One region of the Kocuria sp. PD6 genome, then DNA from elsewhere that is predicted to be linked to it. Evidence: riboswitches for the same ligand, from Rfam matches in the RefSeq annotation. Region 1 holds a riboswitch; each other region holds the start of a gene.
What was found. A riboswitch is a leader RNA that binds a small molecule or an ion and turns the genes downstream of it on or off. The one in region 1 is predicted to bind S-adenosylmethionine.

Region 2: linked by a shared signal. The riboswitch ahead of Q9R22_RS11425 (methylenetetrahydrofolate reductase) and the one ahead of Q9R22_RS05810 (O-acetylhomoserine aminocarboxypropyltransferase/cysteine synthase family protein) in region 1 are both predicted to bind S-adenosylmethionine.
Region 3: linked by a shared signal. The riboswitch ahead of Q9R22_RS00300 (MetQ/NlpA family ABC transporter substrate-binding protein) and the one ahead of Q9R22_RS05810 (O-acetylhomoserine aminocarboxypropyltransferase/cysteine synthase family protein) in region 1 are both predicted to bind S-adenosylmethionine.
Region 4: linked by a shared signal. The riboswitch ahead of Q9R22_RS01275 (hypothetical protein) and the one ahead of Q9R22_RS05810 (O-acetylhomoserine aminocarboxypropyltransferase/cysteine synthase family protein) in region 1 are both predicted to bind S-adenosylmethionine.

Annotation. Positions count from the first base shown of each region.
Region 1 is NZ_JAUZUS010000005.1:29,249-36,881, reverse strand. Features, by position in the region: gene Q9R22_RS05835 (AMP-binding protein) at 1-129, shown strand, start outside; gene Q9R22_RS05830 (DUF3995 domain-containing protein) at 139-657, shown strand; gene Q9R22_RS05825 (succinate dehydrogenase cytochrome b subunit) at 803-1,780, shown strand; gene Q9R22_RS05820 (succinate dehydrogenase/fumarate reductase iron-sulfur subunit) at 1,780-2,475, shown strand; gene Q9R22_RS05815 (hypothetical protein) at 2,588-2,827, opposite strand; SAM riboswitch class I at 2,846-2,943, shown strand; gene Q9R22_RS05810 (O-acetylhomoserine aminocarboxypropyltransferase/cysteine synthase family protein) at 3,005-4,429, shown strand; gene Q9R22_RS05805 (CoA-binding protein) at 4,426-4,917, shown strand; gene Q9R22_RS05800 (hypothetical protein) at 5,066-6,340, shown strand; gene Q9R22_RS05795 (sodium:alanine symporter family protein) at 6,477-7,633, opposite strand, start outside.
Region 2 is NZ_JAUZUS010000012.1:72,082-79,714, forward strand. Features, by position in the region: gene Q9R22_RS11415 (fructosamine kinase family protein) at 14-883, opposite strand; gene Q9R22_RS11420 (thermonuclease family protein) at 1,248-2,096, shown strand; SAM riboswitch class IV at 2,957-3,073, shown strand; gene Q9R22_RS11425 (methylenetetrahydrofolate reductase) at 3,118-4,107, shown strand; gene metE (5-methyltetrahydropteroyltriglutamate--homocysteine S-methyltransferase) at 4,305-6,794, shown strand; gene Q9R22_RS11435 (aminotransferase class I/II-fold pyridoxal phosphate-dependent enzyme) at 6,870-7,633, shown strand, end outside.
Region 3 is NZ_JAUZUS010000001.1:58,177-65,809, reverse strand. Features, by position in the region: gene Q9R22_RS00330 (phosphatidate cytidylyltransferase) at 1-363, shown strand, start outside; gene Q9R22_RS00325 (DivIVA domain-containing protein) at 449-1,192, shown strand; gene Q9R22_RS00320 (DUF485 domain-containing protein) at 1,354-1,743, shown strand; gene Q9R22_RS00315 (cation acetate symporter) at 1,740-3,380, shown strand; gene Q9R22_RS00310 (GlsB/YeaQ/YmgE family stress response membrane protein) at 3,542-3,805, shown strand; gene dxr (1-deoxy-D-xylulose-5-phosphate reductoisomerase) at 3,968-5,227, shown strand; SAM riboswitch class IV at 5,281-5,395, shown strand; gene Q9R22_RS00300 (MetQ/NlpA family ABC transporter substrate-binding protein) at 5,492-6,376, shown strand; gene Q9R22_RS00295 (methionine ABC transporter ATP-binding protein) at 6,373-7,425, shown strand; gene Q9R22_RS00290 (methionine ABC transporter permease) at 7,425-7,633, shown strand, end outside.
Region 4 is NZ_JAUZUS010000001.1:268,330-275,962, reverse strand. Features, by position in the region: gene Q9R22_RS01300 (DEAD/DEAH box helicase) at 1-904, opposite strand, end outside; gene Q9R22_RS01295 (hypothetical protein) at 1,132-4,212, shown strand; gene Q9R22_RS01290 (BCCT family transporter) at 4,483-4,833, shown strand; partial or broken gene Q9R22_RS01285 (hypothetical protein) at 4,740-4,967, shown strand; partial or broken gene Q9R22_RS01280 (GMC oxidoreductase) at 5,013-5,156, shown strand; gene Q9R22_RS01275 (hypothetical protein) at 5,271-5,549, opposite strand; SAM riboswitch class IV at 5,570-5,712, opposite strand; gene Q9R22_RS01270 (glycosyltransferase family 1 protein) at 5,824-6,987, opposite strand; gene Q9R22_RS01265 (DUF6350 family protein) at 7,106-7,633, shown strand, end outside.

The DNA of each region.
Region 1 (7,633 bases):
CGTTCGGGGAAGATCACGCGCCGCCTGCTGACCCAGCTCTACGAGGGCGAGCAGCTGGGCGACCGTTCCTCGCTGCAGAACGAGGAAGCGCTAAACGCGATCGCGGAGGTCTTGGCAGGGCGTGCTTAGCTTGACCACATGAGCTTGTTGCCCCGATCCCACGGCGGTCGCGGCTGGGTCTGGTTGGCGTGTGCGGCCGGGGTCGTGCATGCCGGATTCAGCCTCTACTGGGCTTTGGGCGGGCACTGGTTGCTGGACACCGTGGGGCAGTGGACGGTACGGCTGTCCTACGAGGCACCCCTGGCCGTCGGGCTGGGGCTGGGCATGGTTTCGCTTTTCAAGCTCATGGCAGCCGTCATCCCAGTGGCGGAAGCCTACGACAGGGTGCCCTGGCGGCGGTTCTGGCGGGCCATAAGTTGGGTGGGTGCCGTGGTCCTGGTGGTCTACGGCGGGACCAACACGGTGATCAGCAATGCCGTGCTCATCGGGCTCATCCGCCCGGCCACCGGATACGAGCGACTAGCCATGATCGGTCACGCATGGTTGTGGGATCCACTGTTCCTGGTCTGGGGTGCCGCGCTGCTGATCCATCTGTGGCGGTCCCGGCCGGCGCGGACGCGCCCGCACGGCACACGTGAGTCACTTATCGGGAGGTGAACATCCGCACGAAGGAGCCGACCGGGGAACCCACGCCACCAACTGCGGATGACCACCACCCAGGCTTCTTCCTGATCTGCGGGCATGACCGCGTGTGACCCCGCGAACTGTTATGCCCCGAAGGAACTTCTAAGATGGCTCAGTGATGAATTCCGCCGCGCAGCCCTCGACCGAGCGACCCGTCACCGGCACTACCCGCACGGCCACAGCCCCCGCGGACGCGTCCGTCACTGCCGGGATTGCTGCCGTGGCCGGCGATGCCTGGCAGCGCATGTTCGGGGACACCCACAGCTCCGACCTCAAGCTCGCCATGGCCGCCTCTGGCACCGTGTTGAGCGTGTTCACTGTGGGGCACATGGCCGGGAACATGCAGGTCTACCTAGGCCGGGACCACTACAACGAGTACGCCGAGTTCATTCGCACGGTGGGCGCGCCGGTGCTGCCCCGCAACTCCGTGCTGTGGGTCGTGCGTATCGGGTTGATCGGAAGTGCTGCGACCCATGTGTTGGCCGGAACCGAGCTCACGCTGCGGGCCATGAGCGCCGAGGGCCGCGCGGTGGCGGATGCGCTCCGGCCCATCACGTGGCGGGTGGGCGCCGCCGCGCAGAAGGTGCTGCGGGGTGGCTTCCCCCTCGCGCCTCCCCCGAGCGGGACGCAACGGTACCGGAAAGCGGCGTTCAACGGCGCCTTCCTGGCCAGCCGCTTAGATGGCCACGCGCCACGTCAGCGCCCCCGGGGCCGACGCCGCTCCGTCCCCCGGATCATCGCCCGCTCGATGCGCTCCACGGGCGCGGTGCTCGGACTGTTCACGGTGCACCACGTGCTGGACCTGACGGCGGGCGCCCGGCCTGCTGCTTCCGTAAGCCACACCCACGGTGACGCGTACGGCAACCTGGTGGCGAGCCTGTCCCGGCCGTCCGTGGCGGTGTTCTATACGGCCTCGATGGCCGCGCTCGCCGGACACATGATCCACGGCTTGCGGACCGCCGCGATGGACACCGGGGTGACCGGAACCGCGCGACGGGTACGACAGGTGGACACGATCGCTAAGGCCGTGGGCGGCGTCGTCGCCCTGGGGAACGTGAGCATTCCCGTGGCCGTACTGACCAAGGTGGTGCGCTGATGCTGTTGACCGTTCACGTGTGGCGCCAGGCGGGCGAGGACGAGCCCGGTGGCTTCGAGACCGTCCACCCCGTGCAGGCCCGCGAGGAGATGAGCGTGCTCGAATTGCTCGATGCCGTCAACGAGACGCTCGAGCGCCAGGGTACAGAGCCGGTGAGCTTCGACGACGGCTGTCGCGAGGGCATCTGCGGCAAGTGCGGCGTGACCGTGGACGGCGTGGCCCACGGGCCGGAGAAGAACCGGGCCTCGTGCACTCAGTCGCTCAGGGCCTACCGGGACGGGGACGAGATCTTCATCGAGCCCCTGCGCGCGGGAGCGTTCCCGGTCAAGAAGGACCTGTCCGTGGACAAGAAGGCCCTGCGGCGCGTGGCCAAGGAGGCCAAGTTCCCGGTCGCGATGAAGGCGTTGAACACCGCTGGGTGCATCAGCTGCGGCGCGTGCGTGGCCGCGTGCCCCAACGGCTCGGGCCAGCTCTACGTGGGCACGCTGCTCAAGGAACTGCCGCCGCTCGCCAAGACGCCCGAGGAACGCGACGAGCGCTCGAGCAAGGTGCTCGACGCCGCCGAGCACGAGTTCGGCCCGTGCTCCCTGCTGGGCGATTGCACGGAGGTCTGCCCGGCGGGGCTGCCACTCGAGAACCTCACCGCGGTGGCGCGGGAAAACCTGCGCCGGAAGGACCCCGAGAAGTACGGCTGAGTTCCGCCCCGAAGCCAGCGAGCTCACCAGCAGTCGGCGACCCCACGGGCGGGAAGTTCACCGCTTTCACCGCGGGCCCCACCGACCGGGGGCCGAACCGCGGACGGGCGGGTCAGCCCTTGCGCCACCGGGGAAAGGGCAGCCGCAACGGCCCGGCGGGACGCGCGGTGGTGCGGGCCGCCGAGCGTGAGTCCTCGACCACCGTGGCATCCGGGATCCTGCGGGCCAGGGAACGCTGGAACCTGTTCTGCAGCGTGACCTTCGCGGCGGGGCACCCGTGGCGCGCGCCCTCTGAATCAATCGCACCCGCTTTCGGGCGGCTGCGATCCGCACGGTTTGGTCCGTCACCCACGCGCGCGACACAATAGGCGCACCATCCCGAGCGGCCGAGAGACCTGGATCCATGACGCCGCAGCAACCCGCAGTGCTCGGCCAACTGCACGGTGCTACCGCCAGGACCGATGGAGTGCTGCGCGGCCCCGGGCAGCTGTCGGACGGGAGCCGTACCCGGCCGACGAGGAGGACATCCATGGCCGAGCACCAGTTCGGTTTCCGCACCCGCGCCCTGCACGCCGGCGGCACCCCGGACGCCGAGCACGGGGCCCGCTCCGTGCCCATCTACCAGACCAGCTCGTTCGTCTTCAAGGACGCCGACGACGCCGCCAACCTGTTCGCGCTGCAGAAGTACGGCAACATTTACTCGCGCATCGGCAACCCCACCGTGGCGGCCCTGGAAGAGCGCATCGCCTCCCTCGAGGGCGGGATCGGGGCGGTCGCCACGTCCTCCGGGATGGCCGCCGAGTTCATCACGTTCGCCGCGCTGTGTGGCCAGGGTGACCACGTGGTGGCCTCGTCCCAGCTCTACGGCGGAACGGTCACCCAGCTGGACGTGACCCTGCGTCGCTTCGGCGTGGAAACCACCTTCGTCCCCGGGACCGACCCGGCGGACTACAAGGCTGCGATCACCGAGCACACCAAGGCCGTGTACACAGAGCTCGTGGCCAATCCCTCCGGTGAGATCGCCGATCTGGAGGGGCTCGCCGCGGTGGCCCACGAGGCGGGTGTCCCGCTCATCGTGGACGCGACCCTCAACACCCCGTACCTGTGCCGCCCGTTCGAGCACGGCGCGGACATCGTGATCCACTCGATCACCAAGTTCCTGGGCGGGCACGGCAACACCCTGGGTGGCGTGGTGGTCGAATCCGGCCGCTTCGACTGGGGCAACGGGAAGTTCCCGGCCATGACCGAACCGGTTCCCTCGTACAACAACGTGACGTGGTGGGGGAACTTCGGTGAGTACGGGTTCCTGACCAAACTGCGTTCGGAGCAGCTGCGGGACATCGGGCCGTCCTTGACCCCGCAGGCCGCGTGGAACCTGCTGCAGGGTGTGGAGACCCTCCCCCAGCGCATGGACGCCCACGTGGCCAACGCGCAGGAGGTCGTGCAGTGGCTCGCCACGGATCCACGCATCTCCTACGTCAATTACGCGGGACTCGAGGGCCACCCCCACCACGAACGCGCGCAGAAGTACCTGCCCCACGGCATCGGATCCGTCTTCGCCTTCGGTGTGGCCGGCACGGACGAGTTGAGCGGCCGTGAGGTGGGCGCCCGATTCATCGGGAGCCTGCAACTGGCCTCACACCTGGCCAACATCGGGGACGCCCGCACCCTTGTGCTGCACCCCGCATCCACGACCCACCAGCAGTTGAGCTCCGAACAGCTCGCCGCGGGCGGGGTCAAGGAGGACCTGATCCGGATCTCCGTGGGTCTCGAGGACGCCGCGGACATCCTGTGGGACCTGGACCAGGCACTAAGCGCAGCCAGCGGTAGGAACCGGGACGGCGGCGTCATCGCCCCCTCCGCCGCGCTCACGGACGCGGCGCGCACCACCCTGGACCAGGACAACAGTGCGGCGGCCTGCACGCTGCCCGGAGCCGAAGGAGAACAGGTATGAGCACGCAACGCACCTGGGTGGGCCCCAGCGCCCCCGAACGGCTCGGCATCCTGCGGGGCACGCGCTCGATCGCGATCGTGGGAATGTCCGACAAGCCGTCCCGCGCGAGCTACTTCGTGGCCACGTACCTGCAGTCGTCGAGCCCGTACCGCGTGTACTTCGTGAACCCCGTGCTGGACGAGGTGCTGGGCCAGAAGGTCTACCCGTCGCTCGCGGAGCTGCCCGAGGTCCCGGACCTCGTGGACGTGTTCCGCAAGGACGCGGACCTGCCCGGCGTGGCACGGGAGGCCGTGGCCGTGGGCGCCAAGACCCTGTGGCTGCAGCTGGGCTCGTGGAACGAGGAAGCGGCGGCCATCGCAGAGGACGCCGGGCTGGACGTGGTGATGGACCAGTGCGTGAAGATCGAGCACGCGCGCTTCCACGGCGGTCTCCACCTGGCCGGGTTCAACACCGGAGTGATCTCCTCGAAGCGCCAGGTCCTGGCCTGAGATCGGGAGGTGTCGGCGACATCACGTCGCAGGCCGGACGCTGTCCCGTGGCGCGGAGGAGCCCACTCCCTATGCTTGACCGGTGGAGAAGGCCCAGGATGTGATCCGAGCCACATGAGAACCGTCCGACCCCCGAGGAGTTGCTCCCGTGTCCGCCAAGAAAACCCTGCAAGTCACCCTGGCCTTCGTGGGCCTGCTGGTGGGTGCCGGTTTCGCCACCGGTCAAGAAGTCATCCAGTACTTCATCTCGTTCGGTGTCTGGGGGCTGGCCGGCTCGGTGGTCTCGGGGATCCTGATGATCGCCGCGGGTGCCGTGATCATCCACATCGGCAGCTACTTCCTGGCGGACGAACACCGCCGGGTCTTCCGGTCCGTGTCCTCTCCCGTGGTGTCCCGGTTCCTGGACATCGCGGTGAGCCTGACCCTGCTGGCCATGGGCATCGTGATGCTCGCCGGTGCGGGTTCCACACTGGAACAACAGTTCGGGCTGCCCGCATGGATCGGTTCGGCCATCATGGTGGTGCTCGTGATGGTCACGGGGCTGCTCAACGTCAACAAGGTCACCAACATCATCTCGGCGGTCACCCCGGCGATCTTCGTGGCCGTGATCGTGGCTTTCGGCTACACCCTGACCAAGCTCCCCGTGGATCTCGGATCGCTGCACGAGCTCGCGGTGCAGGCGGACTCCCCCGTGAGCCCGTGGTGGCTGTCCGCGATCAACTACACGTGCATGGCCCTGATGCTGGGCGTGTCCATGTCCCTGGTAATCGGCGGCAACGCCCTCAACCCGCGCGATGCCGGCTGGGGCGGGCTGCTGGGCGGCGTGGTCTACACCGTTCTGCTGGCCATGAACGCCTTCGCCCTACTCGTGAACTTCGATGCCGTGGGCGGCTCCGAGGTGCCCATGCTCCAGCTCTTCCAAACCATGCACCCGTGGGCCGCACTCGGGATGGTTGTGGTGACGTTCGTGATGATTTACAACACGACCATCAGCATGTTCTACGCCCTGGGTCGCCGGGTCACCGTGAACCACCGCCACCGCTACGTCCCGATCTTCCTGGGCCTGTGCGCGGTGGGTTACGTGGTGAGCCTCGCGGGCTTCGGCACCCTGATGAGCGTGGTCTACCCGATCATCGGGTACGTGGGCATGGTCCTGGTGGTCGTCATGCTGTGGTGGTGGTTCCGTCACCGCGAGGACATCAGCGTGGAGGCCGGGCGCCGCAACCGGATCCGCGCCCTGCTGACCAAGCGTCGCGCGCAGGACAAGGAGTTCTCCGAGTTCAACGAGCACCAGCTCCGGGACGCGACCCACGATTCCCCCGCGGACGACGACGCCCTCACCGGCGCGATCGACACCCAGGTCCAGCAGGATCTCGCGGACGGCTCGGGCGACTCCCCGATCCCCTCGCCCGAGCGCCGCTGAGCGCAGCCGTCGAGCGGTCCCCGCGAGCGGCGTCGTCCGCGCGCCCGCCACGCACGGTGACGTGCGTGCGCGGGAACGACAGCGGCGTCGTCGCCCCTGCAAAGAGCCGGGGACGACGACGCCGCGTACGGGTCGCTCAGCGGCGCGCCCCGTTCTTCTGGTTGGCGCGCTGTTCCCAGAACACGGGGAGTGTGACGGTGTCCGTGCCGTCCCAGGCGGAGAGACCGGTGATCCCGGGGACGTCCCCGGCCTTGAACACGGGCTCCACCCCGGCCTTGCGCTGTTCCATGTAGTTGGCCAGCACCTTGGCGGCGACACCCGCGAGCATGCACAGCGCGATGAGGTTCAGCGTGGCCATGAAAGCCATGAACAGGTCCGCGAGAGACCACACGAGGTCCAGCGCGAGCATGGCACCCAGGAACACGCACACGAGCACGGCGAAGCGGTAGATGTTCATGGCCGCACGGGACTTGGTCATGAAGCGGATGTTGGACTCGCCGTAGTAGTAGTTGCCGATCACCGAGGACCACGCGAACAGGAAGATCGCCACGGTCAGGAAGTGCACGGCCCAGTCACCCAGCTGCATGCCCAGGGCGCTCTGCGTGAGGGAGGCACCCTGGCGCTCGTCGCCGAACGTGGGGTTGGAGAGCAGCACGATGAACGCGGTGATCGAGCACACGAGCATGGTGTCGAAGAACACCCCCAGGGACTGCACGAAACCCTGCTTGGCCGGGTGGGAGATGGAGGCGGTCGCACCGGCGTTGGGCGCGGAACCCATGCCGGCCTCGTTGGAGAACAGACCGCGCTTCATACCCTGGATGATCACACCGAGCACGCTGCCCGTGACGAACTCGCGGATGCCGAACGCGCCCTCCACGATCATGAGCAGCATGCCGGGGACCGCGGTGATGTTCAGGACCATCACGAGCAGCCCCAGGACCAGGTACAGCACGGCCATGACGGGGACCAGGATCTGCGTCACGGAGGAGATGGAGCGGATGCCGCCGAAGATCACGGCCGCGGTGATGACCACGAGCGCGAGACCCAGGACCACGCGCATCCACATGCCCTGGCCGTTGGTGATGTCCACGTCGAAGGACCCGCTCACGGCGTCCACGATGGAATTGGACTGCACGGAGTTGAACACGAAACCGTAGGTCACGGTGATGATGACCGCGAACAGCAGACCCATCCAGCGCTTGTTGAGCCCGCGCTCCATGTAGTACGCGGGACCGCCCACGTAGCCGTCGCCGGTCTTGACCTTGTACAGCTGCCCCAGCAGGGACTCCACGA
Region 2 (7,633 bases), on a different contig from region 1:
GCGCCCCGTAGTGTCACATCAGACTGCGCAGGGCCCGCAGGACCGCCCCGCCGTAACCACCGTCGAACCTGATCGCATGCACCAGCAGCGGCGGCAACTGGTACCACGGCACCCGCTCGTGCCAGCCGTCCGCGAGGGGGTAGACGTCGTCGTACGCCGCGAAGCATTCCCGCCCGAAACCGCCGAAGAGCTGCATCATGGCCAGGTCGTACTCGCGGTGTCCGTAGAACGAGGACGGATCGATGAGCCAGTTCGTCCCGTTGCGATCGACCACGCGGTTGCCTGCCCACAGGTCACCGTGCAGCAGGCTCGGGGGCTCGGGAGGGCCCGCGAGTTCGTCCGCTCGCGGCGCCACGCGCGCCAGCAGGTCCGACGCCGCGGGGTCCAGGTGTCCCGCGTCGATCGCCGCGCGCAGTAACGGCTCGATGCGGCGGTGCAACAGGAAGTCGGCCCAGTCGTCCGTGGGCGTGAGATCCACCGGGAACGAGCCGATGCTTTCCGGCAGCTCCGCCGAGAGCCACCCGACGTGCGGGGCTCGCGCGCGGTGGATGGCCGCGAGACCGGCCCCCATGCTGCGTTCCGTGGCACGGTCCTGCCGTCCGGGACCCTCGTCGATCCACTCAAGCACCAGGGCCTCATCGCCCACGTGATGCACCCTGGGCACCCGCACCTCGGCGGGGGCGACGGCGCGCAGCGCCTCGAGTCCCGCCGCCTCCAACGCCAACACGCCCGCCGGGGCACCCGGCATGGTCTTGGCGAACAGGGGCCCGTCCGGGGTCTCGAGCCAGTAGGCGTGGGCGGTGTCCCCGCCGCTCAGGGGACGGGCATCGCTCACACGCAGGTCCGCGACGATCTCACCGGGAAGCTCATCGATGGTGGCCATGCGTCTTGTCTACACCATGCCGCACAGCGCACCACCCCGCGCCCACCCGCTACCCCGAGCGCACCCCCCGCCCGACACCTAGCTCCGCCTCACCCCCCTCTGCTTTTACTGAGCTAAAGCAGTCTTGAGACACCCCCAGGTGCTTTTACTCCACTAGGCATCACGTGCCGCGACACGGATCGCCGATCCCTGCAGGGTGAACACCCTCTGGCACAATAACGTCGTTGCAAATGCACCGACATGATGCCGGGTGCTTCCTCCGAGACCCGGGACCGCGATGCCTGCCGAGACCATTCACCATCCTGCCCGCCGCCGGTGGGCCGCCGGTCCGAGGGCCCGTGCGAGCACCGTCGTCCTGGCGAGCTTGTTCGCCCTGACCGCGTGCGGCGGCGCCGCAGAGTCCGCGCCCACCCCGGACGACTCGGTGGCCACGGTGGAACGCGTGGTGGACGGGGACACCCTGGACGCCACGATCGCGGGGAAGTCCACGCGGGTGCGGCTGCTGAACATCAATACCCCGGAGGTCGCGCAGGACGGTCAGCCCGGCGAGTGCCTCGCGGACGAGGCCACGGCCAAGCTTGAGGACCTCCTGCCCAAGGGAACCACGATCCACCTGGACTACGACGTGGAACGCACGGACCGCTACGGGCGCACCCTCGCCCGAGTGACCCGCGACGACGACGGGTTGAACGTCAACCAGGCACTCGTCAAGGCGGGCCTGGCAACGCCCATGACCGTGGGCGCCAACAGCACGTACCGGCGAGAGATGGACAGCGCGTACAACGTGGCCCAGGCCATGCAGGTCGGTTTCTTCGACCCGAAGCAGGACTGCGCGCCGCCGGGGGAATCCGCATCCCCCGGCACCACAACTTCGAGCACCGCGAGCCCGAGCGCGACGCCGAGTCCCACCCCGTCCTCCACGCCCACTCCCACGCCGACGCTCGAGGCGCCTCCCGCGGTCGTGGAGGACGAGGTCGCCGTGGGCGATCCGGCACCCCAACCCAATCCCGCTCCGCAACCGAGCTACAACTACAACCCCGCCCCCGCGCAGCCCGCGGCACCTCAGCTACCGGCCGCGCCCCGGGTACCTGCTGCCCCGCAGCTGCCGGCGGCACCCCACGTGCCCCCGGCTTCCGAGAGTGATGGCGGCTATCCCGGTTACACCGGCCCCCGGTGCTACGAACCGGGAGGCAAGGTCTGGCACCCGTGCTGAGTCGCTGATGACACGCCAAGGCGCGCCCACCCGGTCGGTTGACCGGGTGGGCGTCCCTGCTTTTCGCCGCGCTTTCGTCACGCGGGTGCACCGGCGAGCCGCCGGATGCACGGCGGCCCGAACTCAGGGTTCCTGCGTGGACGACGTCGCTCCCGGCAGGTCCCGGGGGTCGTGACGACCGGGGTTGGCGGTCGCGCTGCGCAAGGGGGACGGCGTCGTCCGCGGCGGGCGTGATGCCGTAGATGACCGCCATGTTCACACCCGGGGCCTGCCCCGACAACGGGCCGGCGGCGATCCGCAACGGAGTGCCATGTGCGTCGCGCGCCCCGGGGAAAGTCCCCAGCGTGGTCTCGTGCGTGGGGATCGCGGGGCTCGCGATGCCGGCGTCGGGCCGCAGCGACAGCATCAGGACCTTCTCGTGGCGGGCAACCCGGACGTCCCTCGTACGGTACTCGGGGGTGGAGGTCGCGGACGGAGCCACGGTCCAGTTCGTCGGGTATCGGAAACTCGTGGTCCCGCCCGGGGTCGTGAACGTCTGGGTGAGTGCCCCGGCCGTCACCGCCGCCTCGCTCGCGGTGGGCGTGGCGGTGACGGAGGGCGACGGCGTCACACTGTCCTGCTCCGAGGCTTCCGCGGTCGACGGCGCGACGGCTATCGAGCGCAAGACCCAGTTCTCGGCTCCCAACTCGGGCATCTTCATGTCCTGCACGTCGTGGGGCAGGATGACCACGGCAGGGCCCAGGTGCCCCCGTGCGGTCCATTCCGCCCGCTTGGGAAGACGAGCGCGGCGGGAGGCCGGCGGTTCCGTCATCGTTCGTGGGCCTCGTCACGGGGCTGTGCTACGCTTACTCGTAACAAAGGATCATGAGTCCCGGTGCGAAGCTCTGGCTAGCCGGGCGGCAACCCTCCAGCTGTAGTGGGGTGCCCCAGATGAGGATCCGGCCGCCGCGCAACCGCGTGGTCGGCAAGTACGGCGCTCGGAGCTCGTCCTCCGGCGTCCTAAGGCCGGAGGATTTTTTATATGCCCGCACCCCTCGCAGCGTCAGAACCCGCGCCCGTGACTGGCCCGCCCACGGGGACGTCCTGGCTGGTCCGGCGCCCGCGCCGCTCCACGCTCGTCTCGTTCGAAGTGTTCCCGCCGCGGCCCACCGGAGACCCGGACACTGTGTGGCGCAACATCGACGCCATGGCCCAGGCCGGGCCGGATTTCTTCTCCGTCACCCACGGTCACGCCGGCCATCACGGCGTCTCCCGCGAGGCGCTGCGCCACCTGCGCCGCACGACCAAGACCCCGGTCATGGCGCACTTCACGTGCGGTGGCACGGACCGCGCGGGTCTCGAGCGCGCCGTGGACCAGTTGCTGGACGACGGCGTTCGCGACCTCCTCGCGCTGCGCGGCGACCCGCCCCTGGGTACCGGGGAATGGCGGACCCCCGCGGGTGGCCTGGGCCGGGCCTCCCAACTGGTGGAGCTGATCCGGGACGTCGAACGACGTCGCTTCGGCACCGGGTTCCGCCCGGGTCAGCGACCGCTGTCCGTGTCGGTGGCGTGCTACCCGTCCCCCGCGCGAGGCCGCGACTTCGAGGCGGATCTCGCGTCCCTGTGGGACAAGCAGGAGGCCGGCGCGGACTACGCGATCACGCAGGTGCTCTACGAACCCGAGGACTACGCCACGTTCCTGGAACGCGCGCGCTCGGAGGGCATCCACATCCCCGTGGTCGCCGGGCTCATGCCGCTGAGCAACCCGCAACGGTTGCAGCGCATGACCGAGATCACCGGGGTCCGGGTCCCGGAACGCCTCACCCGGTTCCTGCGCGCCGACACTCCTGAGGAACTGCGCCACCGAGGGGTCGCGGCCACCCTGTCCCTGATCGACGACCTCATGGATCTGGGCTGCGCCGGTTTCCACCTGTACACGTTCAACCGCCCCGAGGCGGCGCTGACCATCCTGGAGCATCTGCGGGTCCGGGATGCCGCACGCGAATACCGAGGCCGCAGCCCCGCGGCCTGACCGCCGCACCAGCCCCGACCGACCCGTGAACCGATCGTGTTGGCTTCGACCGCCGCATCCGGGCAGGCCGAAAACCGTTCGTAGCGGCACCACCCACGCTGACGTTCCCCTTACCCCGCCGCGCCGGAGCACACCCGTTGCCGCGGCTCATCACACCCCCTAACCGCCATACCCCACACCAGCTCCGAGGAGTTCCCATGAGCACCCAGCCCGTCCCGTTCCCCGCCGCCACGATCCTGGGCTACCCCCGCATCGGCCCCGACCGCGAGCTCAAGCGCGCACTCGAGTCCTATTGGAAGGACCCGCAACAGCACCCCGCCACCACGGTGCTGGACACCCTCGCCCGGTTGCGTGAGCGCACCGCCACGCGATTGTCCGAACTCGGCCTCACTGCGGATCACGCTGTGCCGTCCGAGGGGTTCGCGGTGGACCACGTCCTGGACACGTCCCTGGCGCTGGGCGCGGTTCCCGCGCGGTTCATCGCGGACGGCTACGAGCCCGCCGCCCCGGACACGCCCCGCGGGATCGAGCTGATCACGGCGTTGTCCCGCGGCACCGATCGGTTGGAGCCGCTCGAGATGACCAAGTGGTTCGACACCAACTACCACTACTACGTACCCGAGATCGGCCCGGACACCCCGTTGCGTGCGAACCCCGAGAGCCTCGTGTCCCGCTACCGGACCACCCTCGGGACCACCGGGATCACCACCCGCCCGGTCCTCGTGGGCCCCGTGAGCCTGCTCTTGCTCTCACGCTCCGAGACCACCGATGCCGTCGCGAGTCACCCCCTGCAGCGCCTCGACGACGTCGTGGCCGAATACGCCGCGATCCTGCGAGCCCTGGCCGAGGCCGGCGTCGAATGGGTGCAACTCGACGAGCCGGCCCTCGCCGCGGACGGGTGGAGTGTGGAACGCACCGAACTCGTGGCCGCCCTCGAGAGCGCCTACACCCAACTCTCGAACGAGCAACAGCGCCCCGCGATCCTCGTGACGGTGGGCTACGGCGATGCCGGCGAGGACGCCCAGCTCGCCCTGGCCCACACGAACGTCGATGCCCTGGCCATCGACCTCGACCGCGGGGACGTCCCCGGCAAGGAGGCACTCGAGGCATGGGGCGAACGCCCCGTCGTGGGCGGCGTCGTGGGCGGGCGCACCGTGTGGCGCACCGACCTCGCGCGCGCCGTCGAGACCCTGGACCGGCTGCGCGCCGCGGCCCGCGGGCCGGTGGCCGTGGGCACCGCGACGCCGCTGCTGCACGTCCCGCACGACGTCGCCCGCGAGACCGCGCTGGATCCGGACGTCACCAGCTGGGTCGCGTTCGCTGACCAGAAGGTGACCGAGGTGGTCGGGCTCGCGCGCGGCGTCGAGCACGGCTGGGATGCCATCCGGGACACCCTGGACGAGGACGCCACGATCCGCGCGGCCCGCGCCGAGCACCCGGCAACTCACAAGGCCGAGATCCGCGAGCGCACCGCCGCGGTGCAGGACGCGGACCGCCAGCGCGCGGACGCCGAACAGCGCCGCGCTGCCCAGCGCGACCGTCTGCGCTTGCCCGTGCTGCCCACCACGACCATCGGATCCTTCCCGCAGACGCCGCAGATCCGCAAGACCCGGGCGGACCACCGCGCGGGGCGGATCACGGAGGCCGAGTACACGGACGCGATCCGCGCGGAGATCGCCCACACGGTGCGCGTCCAGGAGGAACTGGGGCTCGACGTCCTGGTGCACGGCGAACCCGAGCGCAACGACATGGTGCAGTACTTCGCGGAGGGCCTGGACGGTTTCGTGACCACGCAGCACGGCTGGGTGCAGTCCTACGGATCGCGCTGCACGCGCCCGTCGATCCTGTTCGGGGACGTCTCGCGCCCCGCGCCCATCACGGTGGACTGGACCTCGTACGCCGCGTCCCTGACCGAGCGCCCCGTCAAGGGCATGTTGACCGGGCCGGTCACGATCCTCGCGTGGTCCTTCGTGCGCGACGACGCTCCGGCCGCCGAGGTCGCCGACCAGGTCGCACTCGCCCTGCGGGACGAGATCGCGGATCTCGAGCGCGCGGGAACGCCCGTGATCCAGGTGGACGAGCCCGCGCTGCGCGAGCTGCTGCCCCTGCGGGCGGCCGAGCGCCCGGCGTACCTCGAATGGTCCGTGGGGGCGTTCCGCCTGGCCACGGGCGGGGCGGCCACGGACACCCAGATCCACACCCACCTGTGCTATTCGGAGTTCGAGACCGTCCTGGACGCGATCGACGCCCTGGACGCGGACGTCACCACGCTCGAGGCGTCCCGCTCCGGTTCGGGCATCGTGACCGGGCTCGCGGCATCCGACTTCCCTCGGGACGTGGGTCCCGGCGTGTGGGACATCCACTCGCCCCGGGTCCCCACGTTCGAGGAGGTCGCGGGGCGCATCCGCCACGCGGCGCACGAGATCGGCGCCGAGCGCGTGTGGGTTAACCCCGACTGCGGGTTGAAGACCCGCGGCTGGCCCGAGACCGAGGCCGCACTGGACCGGCTGGTCGCCGCGGCGGTCACCGTGCGCGCGGAACTCTCCGCCGACGACGCCGCTCGGACGGCCGGCGCGCCCGCAGGTGCACCGGCGAACGTGGACCCGAACGACGCGACGACCGTGTCCGGGAGCGTCACTGTCGCCGCGTCGTCGACCCCTGCCGCGGATACTCCGGCGCAGCGCTGATTCACCCGTAAGGGAACGTCCACCCGGTGGCCGCCGCCGCGCGGCCACCGGGTGCGCCGAGGAAGGAAGAAGACCATGACCGCAGCCACCCCCGCACCGCTGGGCACACCCATCGTCCGGCCCATCCACCACAGTGCCGCGTACGCGTTCGAGACCCTGGCCGACGCCCGCGAGGTCTTCGCCCAGCGCGCGAGCGGTTTCACGTACGCCCGCACGGGTAATCCGAACGTCGCGGCGCTCGAGGCCGAGGTCGCGCGGCTGGAGGGAGGGGAATGCGCGGTCGCGACGTCGTCGGGACAAGCCGCGGTGAGCCTCGCTTTGCTCACGCTGACCGGGCCCGCGAAGGACGCGCACGTCGTCGTCTCCTCGCGGATCTACGGCGGGACGGTGGACCTGCTCACGGACACCCTCGCGGACACGGGCCTGGAGGTCACGTTCGCGGATCCCCGCGAACCGCAGCAGTGGGAGGATGCCCTGCGCCCCGGCACGCGCGTGTTCTTCCTCGAATCCGTGGCCAATCCGCTCACGGAACTGCCCGAACTCGAGGCGATCGCGGAGATCGCGCACCGCAACGGTGTGGTCGTGATCGTGGACAACACCGTGGCCACGCCGCACCTCTACACTCCCGGGCGCCACGGTGCGGACCTCGTGGTGCACTCGGCCACCAAGTACCTCTCGGGACACGGCGGGCCCCTGGGCGGTGTGCTCGTGGACACCGGGGCCTTCGACCCCACCGAGGACCCCGAACGGTGGCCGTGGCTGACCCGCAAGCACCACCGCTGGGGGGACCGTTCTCCCGTGGAGGTCTTCGGTGCCCGGCGTGCGCTGCTGGGTGTCGC
Region 3 (7,633 bases), on a different contig from region 1:
GATACCTTTGGCTACGCGGTGGGGGTCGTATGGGGCAAACACCCCATGGCCCCCAAGATCTCTCCCAAGAAGTCGTGGGAGGGTTTCGCCGGATCCGTGGGCGGTGCCGTGGTCGTGGGCGTGCTATGCGCGCTCTTCCTCGTGAAGATGCCGTGGTGGCAGGGCGCGGTCCTGGCGGTCGCGATCGTCGTCGTGGCCACCGTGGGCGACTTCTCCGAGTCCATGATCAAGCGGGAGATCGGGATCAAGGACATGGGGACGCTGCTGCCTGGTCACGGCGGAGTGATGGATCGCATCGACTCCATCGTATTCGCCGTGATCACCGGCTACGTGATCTTCGAACTGTTCACCGTCCTGGGGTGACGCGGTCGCGGGCCGACCGCCCGCGCGCCCGGGACGCACGGACGCCGCCCCTCGCGGGTCGCGTCCCGGCCGTGGAAGGGCGGGTATGAGTACTCAGCAACGTTTCGATCGCCTCGGCGAGCGGGCCTGGGGTTACGACCCCGCCCAGGTGGACGACTTCCTGGACCGCCTCGCCGCGGTCATGCATACGACGACGCCGCCCGCCCCCGGTGGCCACGCGGACCCGGTCGCGGGCCCCGGGACGGTCGCTGAGCCGGTCGTTGACCCGGCCGATGTCACGGACCCCGTCACCGCCGAGGACTCTGCTGCATCCGCGGACACCGCCGGGGCGACCGACGCGGACCGTGAACCCGAGAGCGTGGAGGCGGCGCAGCGGCGTCGTCGGCTGGGCAGCCGGCAGGTGCGCGAGCGCGTGTTCGACCGCGTCGAGGGCGGTTACGACCCCGGAGCGGTGGACGCCCACCTGGACGCCGTGGAGGACGAGCTGTTCGCGCGCGAGAAGGCCGCGTTCGTGGCCGAGCACGGCGCCCGGCACTGGGAGGAGCACCTGGAGCTGTTGGCCGGGCTGTTGCTGGGGCGGCTCAACCGCCCGCACGGTGAACGCTTCCGCCGGCCGAGTTCGCACCGCACGCTGGGCTACGCGGCGGCGGACGTGGACGTGCTGTGCGACCGGCTCATGGACGCGTTGCGCGGTGAACCCGAGGTGGACCCGCGGCTCGTGAGGACGGCGGTCTTTCGATCCGCCCAGGGTCAGCGCAGCTACGAGGAACAACAGGTGGACGCGTTCCTGGACCGGGCCGTGGAGTTCGTTCTGGCCATGCGGCCGTAGCGGCGCGCCATGACGCTGAATGTATACACAGATCGATCAAAATTGTAAAGTGGGCTAACCAAACCGCGGATTTCAGGGGTTTTTCGACGTTGTGACGGATATGTCTTGTGTCATTGGATACACAGTGCGTACTGTGGTGAGCATCACACAAGGAGGCACACATGGCGTCCACGCCCCCTGTCGACCCCAACGGTTCCACGGCAACCCAGGGCATCGACTTCCCCGCGGTCCAACGTTCGCACGAGTTCCAACGGCTGCGCTCGACCCACCGATCCTTCGTCTTCCCCCTGGCCATCGCGTTCCTGGTCTGGTACCTGCTCTACGTGGTCCTCGCCATCTATGCGCCGGGCTTCATGTCCACGCGGGTCGTGGGCAACGTCAACCTGGGTCTGATCCTGGGTCTGCTGCAGTTCGTCACCACATTCGGGATCACCGCCGCGTACGTGAGTTTCGCCAACCGCAAGCTCGATCCGCAGGCCACCGCGTTGCGTGAGGACCTCGAATCCACTTCCGGCCACCGGGCCGACGACCACCAGGAGGCCCGGCCATGATCGCCGTCCCCGCCCTCTCGACACCCGCGGTGCACCTGGCGGAGACCGCCACGTCCACCGTGGGCAACCCCGCGATCAATATCTCGATCTTCCTGGCGTTCGTGCTCGTGACGCTCGTGGTCGTGATCCGGGCGTCCAAGTCCACCGCCACGGCCGCGGACTACTACGCGGGTGGGCGCTCGTTCTCCGGGACCCAGAACGGTCTGGCCATCGCGGGTGACTACCTCTCCGCGGCGTCGTTCCTGGGCATCGTGGGCGCGATCGCCCTGCAGGGCTACGACGGGTTCCTGTACTCGATCGGCTTCTTCGTCGCGTGGCTCGTGGCCCTGCTACTGATCGCCGAGCCGCTGCGCAACACCGGCAAGTTCACCATGGCGGACGTGCTCTCGTTCCGATTGCGGCAGAGGCCCGTGCGGGTCGCGGCGTCCATCTCCACCCTGGCCGTGACGTTCTTCTACCTCCTGGCGCAAATGGCCGGGGCGGGGGCCCTGGTGTCCCTGCTGCTGGGGATCGGCTCCCGGGCCGGGCAGTCCCTGGTGATCGTGATCGTGGGCGTCATCATGATCGTCTACGTGCTCGTGGGCGGCATGAAGGGCACCACATGGGTGCAAATCATCAAGGCGTGCCTGCTCGTATCCGGCGTCGCCGTGATGACCGTGTGGATCCTGGTCTTGTTCGGGTTCAATTTCTCGACCATGCTCGGCGCGGCCGTGGAGACGAACAACAACCCCGCGATGCTTGATCCCGGACTGAAGTACGGCGTGAGCGAGATCTCCAAGCTGGACTTCATCTCGCTGGGTCTGGCCCTCGTCCTGGGCGCCGCCGGCCTGCCGCACGTGCTCATGCGCTTCTATACGGTGCCCACCGCCAAGGAGGCCCGCAAGTCCGTGGTTTGGGCGATCACTCTGATCGGCTTGTTCTACCTCTTCACCCTGGTGCTCGGGTTCGGTGCGGCCGCGCTGATCGGTGCGGACCGGATCAAGGGCGCGCCTGGTGGTGTGAACTCGGCGGCTCCGTTGCTCGCGTACGAACTCGGCGGGTCCATCCTCATGGGTCTGATTGCGGCGGTCGCGTTCGCCACGATCCTCGCCGTGGTCGCCGGTCTGGCCATTACGGCCTCCGCGTCCTTCGCACACGACATCTACACGTCCGTGATCAAGAAGGGCACCTCGGACCCGCGTCAGGAACTGCGGGTGGCCAAGACCACCGTGGTGGTCATCGGCCTGATCTCGGTCGCCGGCGGCATTGGCGCGCAGGGTCAAAACGTGGCGTTCCTCGTGGCCCTCGCCTTCGCGGTGGCGGCCTCCGCCAATCTGCCCACCATCCTCTACTCACTCTACTGGAAGCGCTTCACCACGCGCGGCGCGGTATTGTCCATGTACGGCGGGCTGATCATCTCCGTGGTGCTCATTATCTTCTCCCCGGTGATGTCCGGATCGGAGACCTCCATGATCCCCGGCGCGGACTTCGCGTTCTACCCGCTGTCCAACCCCGGCATCATCTCGATCCCGGCGTCCTTCCTGCTCGGTTTCCTGGGCTCGCTCAGCGAGCGCCGGCCGGAGGACCCGCGCAAGCAGTCCGAGATGGAAGTGCGTTCCCTCACGGGAGTGGGAGCGGAGAAGGCCGTCTCGCACTGACCTGGTTCACCGCCCCTTGACACGGCCGCCGTGTCCGGTTTCATCCGGACGCGGCGGCCCGTGTAGCGTTGGTGTCTGGTACTACACTGTGAACCAGTTCGCTGACCACATGCGGTTGCGGAACACCGCAAACGCGCACAACGAGAACCAGAGGTGGAGAAATGGGCATCATTAGCTGGATCATCCTCGGTCTGATCGCCGGCGCGCTCGCCAAGCTGATCCTTCCGGGCAAGCAGGGTGGCGGGATCATCGTCACCATCATCCTCGGCATCGTGGGGGCCTTCCTGGGCGGCTGGCTGGGTAGCTTCATCCCCGGCCTGAGCGACGGGATCAACAGCTTCAGCATCGGCACGATCATCACGTCCGTGATCGGCGCGATCATCGTGCTGCTCATCTACGGCGCCGTCGTCGGCCGCCGTCGCTGAATCATCTGCGGGTCCTGAACGGGCCTTCCACACAAGGGCGTCACCTCCGGGTGGCGCCCTTGTCGTATCTCCCGTGTCGTGCGTCCGGAGTCGTGTGCTCGGTGTCGTGCGTGCGGGGTGCGGCGCTCACGCGATACTGGGGTCATGACTTCCTCCACCGGCATGACCCCCGATCTCGACTCCGCCACCCGGCAGGCCCCCCGGCGCCTCGTGATCCTGGGGTCCACGGGATCCATCGGGACGCAGGCGCTCGACGTCGTGTCCGAGGCCGCGGGGCTGCGCCGGCCCGTCTGGGATGCCACCCACGAGCCCTTCGAGGTCGTGGCGCTCGCCGCGGGCGCGGGTCACCTCGAGCTGCTCGCTCAGCAGGCCGTGACGTTCGGTGTCCGTGCGGTGGGCACGAGCGGTACGGCGGACGACGCCGCCCGGTTGCGTGAGCTGATCGCGGACCGGTCACGCGCGGCGTCATCGGCGGCACCCGAGGTCCTGTATGGGCCGGACGCTGCAACCCGGATCGCGCAGTGGGAGGATTCGGACCTCGTGCTGAACGGGATCACCGGGAGCATCGGGCTCGCACCCACCCTGGCGGCGCTGGGAGCGGGTCGGCGGGTGGCGCTCGCGAACAAGGAGTCCCTGATCGCGGGCGGTCCGCTCGTGTTGCGCGCCGCGGTGGACACGGGCCTCCAGGACGCGCTGATCCCCGTGGACTCCGAACACTCGGCGATCGCCCAGGCCCTGCGCTCCGGGACGGCCTCCGAGGTGCGCCGGCTCGTGCTCACGGCGTCCGGCGGACCGTTCCGCGGCATGACGCGCGAGCAGCTCACGCGGGTGACACCCGAACAGGCCCTGCAGCACCCCACGTGGGACATGGGGGTCATGGTCACCACGAACTCCGCGACCATGGTCAACAAGGCACTGGAGGTGCTCGAGGCGAGCCTACTGTTCGACGTCCCCCTGGACCGGATCGACGTCACCGTGCATCCGCAATCGGTCGTGCACTCCATGGTGGAGTTCGTGGACGGATCCACCCTGGCGCAGGCGTCCCCGCCGGACATGCGCCTGCCCATCGCGCTCGGAATCGGCTGGCCCCACCGCGTGACCGGCGCCGCCGCGGGGTGCGACTGGACCCGGGCCGCACAGTGGACGTTCGAACCGCTCGATTCGCAGGCGTTCCCCGCCGTGGAGCTCATGAAGCACGCGGGTTCGCGCGGCGGGACGTGGCCCGCGGTGTTCAACGCCGCCAACGAGCAGGCCGTGCACGCGTTCCACCGCGGGGCGCTCGGCTTCACGCAGATCGTGGACATGGTCGAGCGTGTGCTGGAGGATCACGACGGCGTCACGCGGCCCACCCTCGAGGACGTCCTGGGGGCGGAGGAGTGGGCCCGGGCCCGCGCGGACGAACGTATCGCCGGGATGGCATAGGGCCCTTCCTGCGGTCGTCGGCCCATGGCAGGGCCGTGCTAGAATTCCGGGTGGATGACGAGATCCGGCGCGTAGCTCTGGCTGGCCGGACGGCAACCCTCTCCCGTAGCGGGGTGCCCCAGATGACCATCCGGTCGCGGTTGCAACAGATCACGGCAAGTGCGGTTCCCCGGAAATCAGCACGTGCCCGTCCCGTGAGCCCTCATCCAGGGGGGACTGTTCGCCCCGCGAGTCCCCGTCACAGAACCCTGGAAAGGCATGATCATGCGAACCAAGCGTTTGATTCCCGTCGTGTTGGCCACCACCCTGGGCCTCACCCTCACCGCGTGCGGCGGCGGCTCCGACAACTCGGACCCGGCCGCGGACGGCAAGATCACCGTCGGGATCGTGGGCTCGACCCCCGTGCAAGACGCGTTGAAGCAGGTCGCCGCGGACAACGACATCACGGTCGAGTACGTGGACTTCAGTGACTACAGCCAGCCGAACCCCGCTCTGAAGAGCGGTGACATCGACATGAACTGGTTCCAGCACATCGCGTACCTCGCCGATTACAACAACAACTCCGGGGACACCATCACTCCCGTGGGCTCCACGTCCATCTTCCCGCTGGGGCTGTACTCCAAGAGCGTGAAATCCGTGGGCGACTTCAAGCAGGGTGACGAGATCGCCGTGCCGAACGACTCGATCAACCTGTCCCGCGCCTTGAACCTCTTGCACCAGCAGGGTCTCGTGGAGTTCACCAAGGACACGATCGCCCCCACCGAGCAGGACATCGACACCGCCAAGTCCAAGGTCACGGTCCGCCCGGTCTCCGCCGAGCAGACCGTGCTGTCCATGGACTCCGTGGCCGCCTCCGTGGTCAACAACGACTTCCTGGACCGCGCGAACATCGATCCCAAGTCCGCGCTGGCTCAGGACGATCCCACCGCGGACAGTGCCAAGGTGTACGACAACCTCTTCGCCGCGACCGAGGCGAACGCGGACAACGAGACCCTGAAGAAGGTCGCGAGCTTCTACTACGACGACAAGGTCCAGGACGCGGAGAAGACCGAGACCAAGGGCACCGCAGTGCCCACCAAGGTGGATCAGCAGGAGCTCAAGGACTTGCTGGCCCGCTACTCGCAGGACCTCAAGGAGCAGACCAAGTGAGCCCGTCCGCCACGGCGGACACCCTGGTCAGTTTCCGGGACGTGAGCAAGGTCTTCGTCACGGGGTCCAAACGCCGCCCGCACACCGTGACCGCGGTGGACTCCGTGGACCTGGACATCCGCCGCGGTGAGATCTTCGCGGTGATCGGCTACTCGGGGGCGGGCAAGTCCACCCTCGTGCGGCTGATCAACGGCCTGGAACCGATCTCGTCCGGGACGCTCGAGGTCGCCGGTAGCCGTGTGGACGGGCGCAGCGAGTCCCAGCTGGCGCCCATCCGCCGCAAGATCGGGATGATCTTCCAGCAGTTCAACCTGTTCACGTCACGCACCGTGGCGGGCAACATCGAGTACCCGCTCAAGCGTGCCGGGTGGAAGCCCGAGGAACGCAAGGCGCGGGTCGCGGAACTGTTGGAGTTCGTGGGCTTGACCGAGCGCGCCGGGAACTACCCCGAGCAGCTCTCGGGTGGTCAGAAGCAGCGCGTGGGGATCGCCCGCGCGCTCGCGAGCAATCCCGAACTGCTGCTCGCGGACGAGTCCACCTCGGCGTTGGACCCGGAGACCACCCAGGAGGTACTGGGTCTGCTCAAGCGCGTCAACCGTGAGCTGGGGATCACCATCGTGTTGATCACCCACGAGATGGACGTGGTGCGGGCCACCGCGGACCGCGTGGCCGTGATGGACAGCGGTCGTGTGGTGGAGACCGGGACCACCGCGGAGGTCTTCGCCCACCCGCGGGCGCAGACCACGCGCAAGTTCGTCTCCTCGGTCACGCGCACCGTGCCGCGCGCGGACGAGATCGAGAAGCTGCGCCGGGAACACCCCGGGCGGCTCGTGCTGGTGGACGTCACCGACCAGAACCAGATCGGGGACGTGCTCTCGGACGCCGCCCGTGACGGTGTCAGCTTCAACATCGCCTTCGGGGGGATCTCCATCCTGCAGTCACAGTCCTTCGGAACGCTCACGCTGTCCCTGACCGGTTCGGACGAGTCCGTGGACCGCGCCGTCGAGAGTCTGCGCGCCGTCACCACGGTGCGGGAGGTGAGTGAGTGATGGAGTGGTCTGCTCTGGGCCCGCAGTTGCTGGACGCAACCGGGCAGACGCTGTATATGGTCTCCGTGACCCTCGTGCTGGCCGGGCTCATCGGCCTGGCCGTGGGCATGGGGCTCTACGTGACCCGGCGGGGCAGCATCCTGGAGAACGGTCCACTGTTCACCGCGCTGAACCTCCTGGTGAACTTCGTGCGTCCCATCCCGTTCAT
Region 4 (7,633 bases), on a different contig from region 1:
GCACGAACTGCGGATCCGCGACCTGGGGCAGCACCAGGGAGTCCTCGCCCGCGATCACGTGCATGCTCTGGTGCAACCGGGGGAAGTAGGTGTCGAAGAACTCCTCCACACCGTCCTGCGGGACCGTGAGGGATTCGGCGCGGTCCAGGAACGAGCGCTGCTGCTGATTGAGGCGGGTGCCCAGGGCGACCAGGTGCAACGGGAACTGGTTGAGGTCCTCCGCGGTGTCCAGGGCCGCGGGGGTCGCGTCCGGGTAGAACAGGCCGTGACCTGGCTGGCCGATGATCCGGGTCCAGCGCAGGGGGATCTCGTTCTCGCCCACGATGAGCTGGGGGTGCAGGGCGAGCTCGCCGTGCTCGCCGGGATCCACGCGCACCTCGAACCGGCCGTCGCGATCCACGATCACGGGTGCTCCCGTGCCCTCGGAGACGAGCGGGATCCCGAGCCCCCGGGCGCGCCCCAGGATGGGCCACAACAGGGGAGAGGTGTAGCGCTCCATGTGCAGCTGGTGCCGGTCCGCAGCGTAACTGCCGCGGTGCGACTCGGAGAGCGCTCGCAGCTCCTCGAACCAGTCCAGTTGCTCCGCGCTCAGGTGCCCGGAGCGGGCGTGGGAGGCCAGGTTGCCCCAGTCGATGCCGGTGTGCACCCACCCGTGGCGCTGTCCGCGCAGCACCGGACGGGCCGTGAGACTCAGCGGGGTCTCCCGGGGTGATTCCTGCCACGCTTTCGGGGTGCGGTTCTGCACCCGGGCCAGGTCCAGTTCGAGGGCCACGGTGGGTCCGGATTCCGGGTCCGCCACGACCCTGTCGGGACTCGTGCCGGGCACGATCCGGGAGAGTTCGCTGCGCCAGTCCGGGGCGGCACCCGGACCGCGGGCGTCCGTGAACTGCGCAGCACCATCCATGGCCCCTACCGTACCGCCCGGTGCGGACACGGCCGGGCGCCGGTGGGCGAGGGCCCGGGCAGCGGCGTCGTCGTGGTGCAAACCGGGGGCGCGGTGGGATCGGGCAGTGAACCGCCGACGGGCGGGAACTTATAATCGACAGGGATTGTCGTGTTTCGAGCGCGCCGCACGGCGCAGACGGAGGATTTGTGGCTGACGCTGCCGGTTTCCACACGGGGGACCACGCAATGGCATCCGGACCCCGGGAAGTCGATTACCTGCGCTGGAACGACGCCGTGGCGCGGGCATTCTTCGGCCCCAGGAGGGCTGGGGAACTGGTCCACCTGGACCTGGACGAGAAGATGCTCGAACAGATCGGCTCGGAATTCGGCCTGGACGGCCCGGCCACGCTGCGTGCGCTCGCCGACTCCGTGACGCCGCTGCTCGTGACGGACGGCTCCCGCCGGTCCGTGTTCGACGCGTTCAACAAGCTCACCGAGGCGTGGTACCGGACGTCCCGGCGCCAGCTCGAGGACCTCACCAGGATCGGCCCGCCGCCCATCGTGGCGCTGTTGGCCCTGTTCGCCCTGGCCGGGCGGCACATGTCCGCGCTCGCGGCGCGCACGGGCAAGAAGTCCGTGTCCACGTTCTACCTGCCGCTCGCGGTGTTGCTGCAAGCGGGCCAGGACAACGTCAAGGCGCTCGAGACCTCGGTGCGCAAGGACTCCGAGACCTACTGGGACGCGCTGCGCTATTGGCTCGAGGCCTTCGACGGTCAACTCGGGTTGCCGTCCGCGTACGCCGTGAACCACCGTCCCGTGGGCCTCGCTCTGTCCCAGACCCTGTTCGGCCCGTCCGAGCTGCGGCAACTGCACCAGATGTTCGAGGACCTCGAACTGACCACGGCGCAGGGGATGAGCGCGGCGGAGCTCGGGATCTACATCGACTTCTGGCTCGACATCGCGGACACCGATGTGTCCAAGAGCCTGCGCAGCATCTGGACCAACCCCCTCACGCGCGATCCCGCGTTGCAGGTCGCGCTCGCCCAGTTGGACGCGTGGGAGTCCGCCCCGGACGACGCCGCCGCTGCCGCCGCCCGCGGCACGCGGCACCTGGGCTCGCGCAGCCCCGGGTTGTCTCTCACGGACGGCACGGACTACGTGGGCAACCCCATCTACGAACTCGGTTTCGTGGTGCCCAAGCGGCTGGTGCCCGGTCGTGAGGTGGATCTCGCGACCACGGTCGGCCCGCGCACCATGTTCCTGTCCTACATCGGGGACGCGTTCCTGGGGATCTCCGCGTACAACGCCCGCATGACGAGTGACACGCTGCTGTCCGGGCAGCTGCAGATCACCGCGGGGGAGCTCACCCTCACGCGTAATCCGCGGCCCGTGGTGGTCTTCGCCAAGGACGCGTACTCGGACACGTTCATCTCCGTGGACCACGTCCCCGCGGCGTGGCCGTGCCGGATCATGGTGCGCAATCAACCTGAATGGGTGGATCAGATCCGCGCGATCCTGGACGACTCGGCCTCTCCCGACTACCGCGTGGTGGGCCCGGGGGAGAACGGAGTCTGCGAGGGCTGGGTGCTGTTCGACGACGTCCAGGTGCTGCGTGCCGGTGACCCCGCGCTGACCGTCAACGACAACTTCTCGGCCCTGGTACCCCGCCTGGTCCCCGCAATCACCCTGTCCGGCGGGCTGCGGATCCCCGGGGACGTGGACCGGTTCTCGGCCCTGCGGCCCCCGCAGTTGACCGTCACGTCCGACAGCGACGACCCCCTGTCCGTGGAGTGCGAGTGGCGCAACCCGCACTCGTTCAAGCTCATGAGCACCAAGCTCACCGCACCCCGGGTACCACCGTTCCAGGTGAGCCTGGGCGGTACGGAACTGGCCCGCGAGGACGGCCACCTCAAGCCCAACGACTACACGCTGGTGCTGCGTTCCGGGCGCACCGTGAAGCAGCGCCTCGAGTTCCGCGTGCGGGACAGTTCCTACTACATCACTCAACGTTCCCTGGGCTACGACGGTGAGATGGTCCACGTCGCGGAGGAACCGTTGTGGCCCGTCACCGCGGTAACGCGGGACGAGATCCCGGATGAGTACGTCCAGGGCTCGTTCGACAACATGGACCCCCACGAGGCCGCCGTGGACGAGGTCCCCGTGCCCGAGGTCGCCGGGTGGGAGTCCGCCGAGGGGCAGATGTTCCCCGAGCGCAGCAACGAGCTGCCCGAGGCCCCGGACGTGTCCTGCATGGTCACGGGCAAGCACAAAGTGATCCTGCCCCCCATGGATCCCAAGGCCAAGGCGCCGTGGGTGTTCGGGCGCTGCAAGTTCTGCGGGCTCACCAAGCGCTACCCCGGCCGGCTCACCAAGCTCTCGGCGGTGGGTCAGACGGGTTCGGTCGAGGCACTGCAGTTCATCGGCCCGGACGAGGGCGAGTACCCGGGGTCCTGGGCGCCGTTCAAGGACATCCTCACGTTCTTGGGTGGCAGCAAGCGGTCGAGCCTGTCCATCGTGGCGCGCCAGCTCGAGGACTCCGAGCGCTTCGAGGAATGGTTCGTGGGTCACCTGCAGGCCCTCGGTTTCCTGGAGGTGATCCGGGACGAGAACTGGACGGTGCGCCGCTGGCAGGTGTGCTCCCCGGCCCTGACCCAGCTCGTGGACGGCTCCATCCTGCTCACGGGCGGGTGGAAGACCGACCAAGAGGACGCCGTGACGCAGGCGGTCGGGGCCCAGGGTGGTGAGGTCGTGGTGCTGTCCCCGGAGGACCACGCGACCACCATGCTCCAGGATGTGGACCTCGACGCGCTGAGCAAGCTGCTGCCCGAGGGGCTGTGCGACGTGGTCTACGACGCCGGGCCCGTCATGCTCGACACCCTGCCCCCGTTGTCCTCGGTCGTCGCCGGGCTGCCCCTGAAGGAGATGCAGTACAACGGGGTCGCGGAACGCTTCGTGCCCGCGGACGCCACGTGGGAGGCCACGGACGACCGCAACCAGGCGGGGCTGTACCGGATCAACCACCACCACAAGACGCGCTACGCCTACCGCACCGCGGAGGACGTGGTCTCGGGTCACGCCCGTCCCGTGTCCTCGGGGCTCGGCAAGCACCTCGCGGCGCGGGACACCGGCACGGCGTTGGTCAGCTACGATCCCGAGCTGCGGTTGCTCTCCGTGCCCATCGGTGCCGCCCTGCCGGGGCTCTACGCGCGCGCCACGGTGCTGTGCTCGGGGCTGCTGCCCACGCTCGTGGACGAGGACTTCTCCCTGAACTACGGGGACGTCTCCGAGGAGTTCGCGAGCGCCCTCGTGGCCAAGCTGCTGGGCTGACAGTGCCGCCCCGGGCGAACGGGGGGGGGGTGTACTCGTGGGGCCGCGCGGCTGCATTCGGCCGCTGCGCGGCCCTCCCCTAAAGTGAGGTGGCGTGCCATGACTAACGGCTGGTAGTAAGGCGCCTCAACCCCGGGTCGTCCGACGTCCGACCCGCATCCCCGACGTGACCACACACGATTCCTCGTCCATCCGTCACCCACGCCCGGGCTCGTCGCCCGTCGCGGATCCGCCAGCCCTGTCCGGGCCCCTCGCTCTGCGCCACCCCGGTTGCCCGTCAACTGGCGGGTCTTCGTGGCCGCGGCAACCCTGCTTGTCTCGCTGTCCGCCTGGGCCACGGAGGCACCCGAGCACGCCGACGCCGTGATCGGCGGCGTGGTCGCGTGGGTCGCCTCCCGGCTGGGGTGGTTCTACATCCTCACGGCCGCTCTCGTGATCGTGTTCGTGATCCTGGTCGCGGACAGCAGGCACGGCACGATCAAGATGGGCCCGGACCACGCGAAACCCCAGTTCAACCTGTTCACGGGGTGGGCCATGTACGCCCTGATGGGCATGGCATTCGGCTACTTCGCCTACCGCTTCGGCATGCCGCTGAGCATCCGCTCCGCTCTCTACCCCTGATCGGGTGCCGGATCCACGGTGCCGCCGGCGACGCCGTGGACACCGCGGCGCTGCTGGGGACCCTCTTGGGCGTGGACAAGGGCACCCGGCGGCTTTCCGAGCTGAGCATCATCCTGGCGATCGGGCTCATGCTGTACGTGCTCATCACCGGGCGCACGGCGTTCCTGCTGGATGCGATCGTCAAGGGCGTGAGCGGATTGCGCGTGGCAGACGCCTCGGTGATGTCCGAGCTCGTGACGGTGAACCCGAAGATCACGGTCTTCATGATCGGTGAACGCGCCGCCGAGCTGATCGCCCAGGACCGGGACGCGACCGCCCGGTGAGCACGGCCGTCAAGAACCGAGCAGGCTGAGAACATGGGTGTGGCCCGGGTCCGTCCGGACCCGGGCCACACCCGATCGTGGAGTTCGCGGTCGCGGGGACCGTGCTCGCGAGGACTACGCGGGCAAGGGCTCCAGCTTGTAGAAGGACACCCCGCCGGTCACCCGGGACGCCCCGGGGACCAGGAGTCTGCTGTACTTGGCGCACCACTGGCCGCGCCCCCGTGTGTGCTGTGCGGCGAGTGCGACCTCACGGGCGTCGTCCGCGAAGTACTCGTGCTCGTGACCGTCCGATCCCGTGATGGACACCACGTGCCGGGCGGGGTCCGCCTGAACGGTGACGTCCACCCATTGTTCGCGGGTGTCGGGGTGGGATTTCTGGGTTGTCGTGTTCATGATGTCGGGCCTCTGAATTTTCCGGTCGCTTGCCGGAACCACACGTGTGGCCCCGGCCGCTTCGTCATCCAATCCACCCCTGAACCGAGGGTTGGCGTACGCCGAGTTGGAGCTCTGGGCGCGCGGTGACGTCCTTGTCGTTGCGCGGGCGCATCTCGTGAAGCTGCTTCGAGCCTATCCGTGGATTCCGGGGACCAGCCAGGCGCGGACCGAGAATGTCATCAAAACTTAATCAAGCTTCTGTTGAGTAACATCTGGCACCCGGCGGCGGTTCTCATGGGGTGCGCAGGCCGCTGCGGCGCGTGCCGCGCATCCGGGAGGTGACCGTGCGAGCGCGCTCGTAGTGGCCCAGCAACTGCTCGCACACGGCACCCCACGTGCGCTCCTGCACGCACTGGTGGGCGGTGCGCGCGAAGGCGAGGCGTTTGGCGTCGTCGCCCGCGAGGTCCCGAACGCGCTCGCGCAACCCGGCCAGGTCACCCGGGGCGTAGAGCCACCCGTTACGCGAGGAGTCCACGAGGTCCAGGGGGCCGCCGCGGCCCACGGCCACCACTGGAACCCCGGAGGCCATGGCTTCCTGGATGGTCTGGCAGAACGTCTCGTGCTCACCGGGGTGCACGAACACGTCCAGCGACGCCATGGCCGTGGCGAGTTCGGTGCCCGTGAGGAAGCCCTCGAAGTGCGCGTTGGGCAATACCGAGCGCAGCGACTCCTTCCCGGGGCCGGAACCGATGATCACGAGCCGGGTGTCCGGCAGAGCGTCGATCGCGGCGAGGTCCGCGACCTGCTTCTCGGGGGCCAACCGCCCCACGTATCCCACGAGTCGCTTGCCGCCGCCCACGCGCTCGCGCCACGCGTGATCGCGCAGCGCGGGACGGAACCGGCTCGTGTCCACTCCGCGGCGCCACATGTGCACCCGCTGGACGCCGTGCTCGTGGAGCTGGCTGATCGACGCCGTCGAGGGAGCGAGCGTGAGGGTCGAGCTGTTGTGCATCGCACGCACGTGGGACCACATGGCGGTCTCCAGCACGGACGCCCCGTAGCGTGCGGCGTAACCGGGCACGTCCGTCTGGTACACGGCCACGCACGGCAGACCCAAACCCTTGGCGGCCTGGATGGCCTGCCACCCGAGCACGAACGGGGACGCCACGTGCACCACGTCCGGCGCGAAACGGGCCAGGATGCGCTGCATGCGACTCACGGTGCAGCTCGCCACGCGGACCTCGGGATAGCCCGCGAGCGGCAGGGACGGGATGCGTTCAATCCGCACGCCGTCCACGTGGTCCACAGAGCCCAGGAACAGGGTCTTCTCATAGGAGGGGGCGATCACCATGGCCTCGTGCCCGTGATCCCGCAGGTGTTCCAGGACGCGGATCACCGAATGCGTGACACCGTTGACGTGGGGGAGGAACTGTTCGGCCACCAATGCGATTCTCACGGTTCCCACTGTGGGCCCCGCGCCTCACGGGGGAGTCACCCGGGGGTGGCCCGCAGATGAAGTCCGCGCTAACTTCGCTGCCCGTGGTGCGCGGGTGAACGTGAAAAGATGTCCGGTGATGAAACTTCCCTCACTGCCCGGCGTGGTCTCGGGCGTACGCGACCGCTTCACGTCGCACGGTTCGTCCCCCGCGCGCGCCGCCGACGTGCCCCGCCCCGAACCGGACGACTCCCCGGGACTGCCCATGCCGCTCGCGCTGCAGGGCGTGATCGAGCTGCTCGCGGTGGCCGTGGTGGGCCTGTTGCTGGGCACCGTGCTCCTGGGCGCGGTATGGGCTGCGGGGGGCTTCGCGACCCTGGGCGCGGGCGGGAGCCTGCAGCTCGCCGGACAGGTCTGGTTGCTCGCGCACTGCGTGCCCCTCACGATCCAAGCCATCCAGGGCCTGTCGCTGGACGGTGGCGGGACGGTCACGCTCGTGCCTCTAGGGCTCACGCTGATCCCGTTCGGCCTCGCGGTGATCGCGGGCCGCCGGATCGCCCGGGCGTGCTGGCGCGGTCAGTTCCTGATCCCGTTCTTCGCCGGGATGCTCGCGTACGCGCTCTTCGGGGCCCTCGTGGGCTGGTTCAGCCGCACCGAACAAGTCTCG